DNA from 2 places in the Streptomyces sp. NPDC005492 genome. Region 2 is predicted to be linked to the other one. Evidence: riboswitches for the same ligand, from Rfam matches in the RefSeq annotation. Region 2 holds a riboswitch; the other holds the start of a gene.
What was found. Region 2 has a riboswitch for glycine ahead of gcvT (glycine cleavage system aminomethyltransferase GcvT). Riboswitches for the same ligand answer to the same signal wherever they lie in the genome.

Region 1 (3,399 bases), on a different contig from region 2:
GTCCACGAGGTGGAGGTTGACCCCGTTCTCGCGGGCGGCGGCGACGACCTCGGCGGCCCGGCCCGGCACCCGCGCGGTCAGCGTGTCGAAGTAGCCGCCGTGCACGACCTCGACGCCACCGGCGGTGAGTCCCGCGGCGAGGATCGTGGCGTAGCGGTGGGTGCGCCGCGCGATGCCCTTGAGGCCGTCCGGCCCGTGGTAGACGGCGTACATCCCGGCCATGACGGCGAGCAGCACCTGCGCGGTGCAGATGTTGCTGGTGGCCTTCTCACGGCGGATGTGCTGCTCCCGCGTCTGCAGGGCGAGCCGGTAGGCCTTGTGCCCGTCGGCGTCGACGGAGACCCCGACCAGCCGCCCGGGCAGGCTGCGCGCGAACTTCTCGTGCACGGCCATGTATCCGGCGTGCGGCCCGCCGAAGCCCATCGGCACCCCGAAGCGCTGCGTCGTACCGACCGCGATGTCCGCCCCCAGCTCGCCCGGCGACTTCAGCAGCGTGAGCGCGAGAAGATCGGCGGCGACGGTGACGAGCGCACCGAGCGCGTGCGCCTGCTCGATCAGCGGCTCGATGTTCCGTACGGCTCCGGAGGCGCCCGGGTACTGCACGAGCACGCCGTTGATCTCGCGCTCGGCGAGGTCGGCCGGAATGCCGTCGCTGAGGTCGGCGACGACGACCTCGACGCCGGCCGGCTCGGCGCGGGTCTCGATCACGGCGATGGTCTGCGGCAGCGCGTCCGCGTCGACCAGGAAGAGACCCTTCTTGTTCCTGCCCATGCGCCGCGACAGGGCCACCGCCTCCGCGGCGGCCGTCCCCTCGTCGAGCAGCGACGCACCGGAGGTCGGCAGCCCGGTCAGGTCGGCGACCATGGTCTGGAAGTTCAGGAGCGCTTCGAGCCGCCCCTGGGAGATCTCCGGCTGGTAGGGGGTGTACGCGGTGTACCAGGCCGGGTTCTCCATGACGTTGCGCAGGATCACGGGCGGGGTGAAGGTCCCGTAGTACCCGAGCCCGATCATGGAACCGAGGACCTCGTTGCGGTCCGCGAGGGAGCGCAGCTCGGCCAGCACCTCGGCCTCGGTGCGGGCGCCGGGCAGGTCGAGGGCGTCGGCGTTCTTGATCACATCCGGGACGGCGGCGGCCGTCAGCTCGTCGAGCGAGCCGTAACCGACCTGCGCGAGCATCTTGGCCCGCGCTTCCTGGTCGGGTCCGATGTGGCGCTGCTCGAACGGAATGCCCTGTTCGAGCTCGGAGAGCGAAGTGCGAGGGGCGATCATTTGGGAGGCCTCCTGGTCGGTCACGACCTTCGGGGGACACCACGACGGTGGGGTGCCCGGACGGCCTCCCCCTCTGTCATCTCAACCTGAGAGCTTCACCGGTCACCCGAAGGTCACCGGCTTTCACCGTCGGTGAGAGCGAGGGCCGTCGTCGGCACCCGCCCTGCTTTCCAGAGTGACCTCGTCCGTGCGGTACGTGAGCCTGAGAGATTCCGGGGAGGATTTGCTCCTTCGGCGCCTCCGATGAAGTCTGGAGGACTCTCCCGCACGGGGTCAGCAGCCGCTCGCCAGCCTACCAGCGAGTGTTGAAGCCGGGCTTTCGAGTGGCCACCTTCACCAATGTGCTCTTTTGTAGTGCTTACGGATGAGTTGCGACCAGGAGGAGGGCCCGTGCAGACCGATATCGATCCGCGCAACCTGATCGGCCGCAAGGCGTTCGACCGCACCGGCGCCAAGATCGGCACGATCGACGAGGTCTACCTCGACGACGCGACCGGCGCACCGGAGTGGGCGGCCATACGCACCGGCCTGTTCTCCAGAGACGCCTTCGTCCCCCTGGAGCCCAGCGAACTGATCGAGGGCTCCCTGCACATCCCCTTCGACCGCTCCCTGATCAAGGACGCCCCCGACTTCGGTGTGGGCCGCCATCTCTCCCCCGACCAGGAACTCCAGCTCTACCACCACTACGGCCTGGACGTGGCCGCTCCTCCCTCGCTCACGGACCACGACTTCGGCAAGCTGGCGGGCTCGGACGACTCCTGAGGCGAAACCTCGGGACCTGGCCCCACCTGCGGCACCGGCCCGGCCGGTGTGACATCGGGACGTCGGCTCACCAGCGGCAGCGGCTCGGCCGGCGCGAGCTCAGGATCGTCGGTCCGGAACGTCCGCACCCGCCCGGGAACCGCGTCCTCGGGCGTCTCGAACCGCACCGTCACCCGCCCCAGCCCGCTGCCCTGCACCCACCCGTGCCCGAACCCGGCGTGGTGCACATCGTGTCCCGAAGGCCAGCGCCGCTCCACGGCCGCCGCCTGCTCCTCTCCGGCCTCCTCCGGGTGTTCCTCCTCAAGGAGGTCCGCCTGCTCCCCCGCCGCCTGCGCGAACAGGTCCTCCTGCGTGTAGTCGGCAAGCCCGGAGACCCCCACCCCGAGCAGCCGGACCCCGCCCGTGGTGTCCACGGAGTCCAGCAAGCGGGCCGCCGCCTCCCGCACCACCCCGGGGTCGTCGGTGGGCCCGCGCAGGGTCTCGGACCGGGTCAGCGTGGAGAAGTCGTACCGCCGCACCTTCAGCACGATGGTCCGCCCCGACAACCCGGCGCTCCGCAACCGCCGCACGCACCGGTCGGCGAGCCGCTGCACCTCGAGGCCCACCCGGATCCGGTCGTGGATGTCCACGTCGTAGGTGTCCTCGACGGACACCGACTTGGTCTCCCGCTCGGCCACCACGGGCCGCTCGTCGTGCGCCAGCGCCATGGCGTACAGCGCGTGGCCGTGCGCCTTGCCGACGAGGCGTACGAGCTCGTCCTCGCCCGCCTCGGCGATCTCGTCGACCGTGGTGATCCCGGCCCGCCGCAGATGGTCGCCCGTCGCCGGTCCGACCCCCGGCAGGGTCCGCACCGACAGCGGCCCGAGCAGCGCCCGCTCGGTCCCGGGCTCGATCAGCACCAGCCCGTCGGGCTTGGCCCGCTCCGAGGCGATCTTCGCGAGCATCTTGGAGGCTGCGAGCCCCACCGACCCCGTGAGCCCGGTGACCGCCCGTATGTCGGCGCGCAGCCGCGCCCCGGTGAGCTGCGCCGAGGTGGCGTCCCAGGCCACTCCCCCGGCCTCCAGGTCCACGAACGCCTCGTCCAGGCTCAGCGGCTCCACCAGCGGTGACAACGCCCGCAGCAGCCCCATGACCTGCTCGCTGATCGACCGGTAGAACCCGAAGCGGGGCACGAGATACGCGGCGTTCGGAGCGAGCCGCCGCGCCTGGGCCATGGGCATCGCCGAGTTCACCCCGAAAACCCGTGCCTCGTACGACGCGGTGGCGACCACTCCGCGCGGCCCGAGCCCGCCCACGACGACGGCCTTCCCGCGCAGACTCGGCTTGGACGCCTGTTCCGCCGAGGCGAAGAAGGCATCCATGTCGAGA
Region 2 (3,399 bases):
TTGGTGAGGACCGAGCCCTGTGCCTCCATGACCGCGACCGGAGCGAAGTTCTCCGACGCGATCATCTCCAACGTGGACTGCTGACGGCGCAGCTCGGCGTCGACGGCGGCGGCGATGTCCGGGTCGAGTTCGTGCAGGGGCGTGTTCAGTACGGACATAGGGGTGTACGACTCCTCAGCCGGCGGAAAACGCGGTGTACTCGTCGGCGGAGAGCAGGTCGGACGGCTCCTCCGCGACGCGTACCTTGAACAGCCAACCCCCCTCGAAGGGGGCCGAGTTGACGAGCGACGGGTCGTTCACCACGTCCTCGTTGATCTCGGTGACCTCGCCGGCGACCGGCGAGTACAGGTCGCTCACCGACTTGGTCGACTCCAGCTCACCGCAGGACTCGCCCGCGGTCACCGTGGAGCCGACGTCGGGGAGCTGGGCGTAGACGACATCGCCGAGCGCGTTGGCCGCGAACTCGGTGATGCCGACCGTCGAGACGCCGTCCTCGGCGACCGACAGCCACTCGTGCTCCTTGCTGTAGCGCAGTTGCTGGGGGTTGCTCATGGCCTGAATTCTCCTGTACGCGAGGGAGTGCTGATGAATGGGGGACTGCTGGAAGCATGCGTGAGCAGCGGTGACGTACCCGGGGCCACGCCCAAGGGTTACTTCTGGCGCTTGTAGAACGGCAGCGCCACGACCTCGTACGGCTCGTGACTGCCCCGGATGTCCACGCCGACACCGGCCGTGCCCGGCGCCGAGTGCGCGGCGTCGACGTAGGCCATGGCGATCGGCCTGCCGAGGGTCGGGGAGGGCGCGCCCGAGGTGACCTCGCCGATCACCTGGCCGTCGGCGACCACGGAGTACCCGGCGCGCGGGACCCGGCGGCCCTCGGCGACGAGCCCGACCAGGACGCGCGGCGGCCGCGAGGCGGCGCGCTCGGCGGCGGCCTCCAGGGCCGTACGCCCGACGAAGTCGCCCTCCTTCTCGAACTTCACGACCCGGCCGAGCCCGGCGTCGAAGGGGGTCAGGTCGGTGGACAGCTCATGCCCGTACAGCGGCATGCCCGCCTCCAGGCGGAGGGTGTCCCGGCAGGACAGCCCGCAGGGGACCAGGCCCAGCGGCTCGCCCGCCTTGGTCAGCGCCTGCCACAGCTCCACCGCGTGCTCCGGCCGCACGAACAGCTCGAAGCCGTCCTCGCCGGTGTAGCCGGTGCGCGCGATCAGCGCGGGGACGCCCGCGACCGTGCCGGGCAGGCCCGCGTAGTACTTCAGGCCGTCGAGGTCGGCGTCGGTGAGGGAGGCGAGGATGGCGGGGGACTCGGGGCCCTGCACGGCGAGCAGGGCGTACGCGTCACGGTCGTCGCGGACGACCGCGTCGAAGCCCTCGGCCCGCTCGACCAGCGAGTCCAGGACAATCTGGGCGTTGGAGGCGTTGGCCACCACCATGAATTCCGTCTCGGCCAGCCGGTAGACGATCAGGTCGTCCAGGATGCCGCCGTCGGCCCGGCAGATCATGGTGTAGCGGGCCCGGCCGACGCCCACCGAGGCGATGTTGCCGACGAGCGCGTAGTTGAGGAGTGCGCCCGCTTCCGGTCCGGTGACCGTGATCTCGCCCATGTGGGAGAGGTCGAAGAGGCCGGCCTTGGTGCGGACGGCGAGGTGCTCGTCGCGCTCGGAGCCGTAGCGCAACGGCATGTCCCAGCCGGCGAAGTCGGTCATCGTCGCACCGAGCGAGCGGTGCAGCGCGTCGAGCGCGGTGCGGCGTTTGTCAGGGGTGGCGGTACTGCTCATCGGTCGGTCTCCCAAGGCATGACGGCGAGGTCGTTCCTCCCCATCTGTCATCGGGACCTGAGAGGTTCGCCATGACCGCGCGGGCCATGGGTTGCACCTTGGGTGGGGCCACCGGGAAGGGCGGCCCGCTTTTCAGATGTGCCTCGCCCGCGCGGTAACGGGGCCTGAGAGATTCAAGGGAGGGACTTGCTCCTTCGGCGCCCCGGACGACGTCTAACGACGTACTGCCGGGGACTCTCCCGCGCGGATTCAAGCGGCCGGTATGCAGTTGGCGCGCACATCATCGCACAGCCTTTGTAACAGGCCTGTGGCCGGAAGCGAACGGAACCGCGAGACACCGTGCATTACCTTCTCTTTACGTTCAGTGGGGACAACCTTTCCTGACCCCGCAGGGAGGACGATCACGGTGACAAGGACCACGGTGTACGCCACGACCTCGGCCGTCGCGCTGCCGAAGCAACCCTCGGCCCCGGCCCAAGAGGCCTGCCCGGCCCGCCCGGCACCGGTCGTCCGCGATCTCCGCGAGCGTGCCGGCCACAGCCCGCACGGACTCCGCTTCGGCGCCCGCGACCTCGTCGTGGTCACCGGTCTGCCCGGCAGTGGCAAGTCCACGCTGATGCACCGCACCGTCCGGGGCGCACGGATCGACTCCCAGGACACCCGCGACCACTGGGACGCCCGGATGTCGGGCCGACTCCCTTATTCCGTCTACCGCCCCCTGGTCCGGCTCGCCCACTACGCCGGACTGCACCGCACCCTGCGCTCCGCGTCCGGAGCCGTCGTGCACGACTGCGGCACCCAGACCTGGGTGCGCGGCTGGCTGGCCCGCGCGGCGCGCCGCCGGGGCGGGACCCTGCACCTGGTGTTCCTCGACGTCGGCCCGGACACCGCGCTCGACGGTCAGCGCGAGCGCGGTCGCGGAGTCTCGCGGTACGCGTTCCTGCGCCACCGCAGGGCCGCCGCCCGGCTGTTGCGCGCCGTGGAGCGCGGTGACCTGCCGCGGGGCGTCGGTTCGGCGGTCCTGCTCGACCGGGACGCGGCGGACGTGCTGCGGCGGATCGACTTCGCGGACTGAGCCGCTAGCCTTTTCAGCCACAGCAGGTTTGCAGCAGGCGGTTTCACCAGCAGGCGGTAGGTAGATGGACTTCCCGGCGGACTTCCCCGGTCAGGCGTACCCCCACCCGCATCCGCACGGCGGATGGCCCGGCAACGAGCTGGAGGAGGTGCTCTCCGCGTCCCTCGGCATGCCCTCGGCCGGCGGCCGGATCATCGAGGTGCTCGGCCGCAGCTTCATCTGGATCCCGCTGCCCAGCGGCGGCGGCCCGCAGAGCGGCCCCCTGGACCTGCCCACCCTGGAGATCGACGGACAGGCCTACGTCCCGGTCTTCAGCTCCGAGGAGCAGTTCCGGCGGGTCGTCGGCTCGCATCTGTCGTTCACCATCGCGCCCGCCGTGGAGTTCGCCCGCGGGCTGCCCCCGCAGGTCGGCCTCGCGGTGAACCCGGACGGCATGGTCGGCGTACCGCTTCCGCCCCCCGCCGTCGCCGAGTTGTGCCGCATCGGCCGTACCGCACTCGACGGTCCGACCAGCGGCGGCCGGGTCCGGCTCTTCGAGCCCGACTG

Region 1: linked by a shared signal. The riboswitch ahead of gcvP (aminomethyl-transferring glycine dehydrogenase) and the one ahead of gcvT (glycine cleavage system aminomethyltransferase GcvT) in region 2 are both predicted to bind glycine.

What each region holds. Positions count from the first base shown of each region.
Region 1 is NZ_JBEXDX010000007.1:8,787-12,185, reverse strand. It holds gene gcvP (aminomethyl-transferring glycine dehydrogenase) at 1-1,269, opposite strand, end outside; glycine riboswitch at 1,450-1,545, opposite strand; gene ABZT04_RS11990 (PRC-barrel domain-containing protein) at 1,660-2,031, shown strand; gene ABZT04_RS11985 (DNA polymerase IV) at 1,953-3,399, opposite strand, start outside.
Region 2 is NZ_JBEXDX010000046.1:14,879-18,277, reverse strand. It holds gene glyA (serine hydroxymethyltransferase) at 1-158, opposite strand, end outside; gene gcvH (glycine cleavage system protein GcvH) at 175-552, opposite strand; gene gcvT (glycine cleavage system aminomethyltransferase GcvT) at 651-1,778, opposite strand; glycine riboswitch at 1,921-2,030, opposite strand; gene ABZT04_RS37870 (AAA family ATPase) at 2,179-2,853, shown strand; gene ABZT04_RS37865 (enhanced serine sensitivity protein SseB) at 2,918-3,399, shown strand, end outside.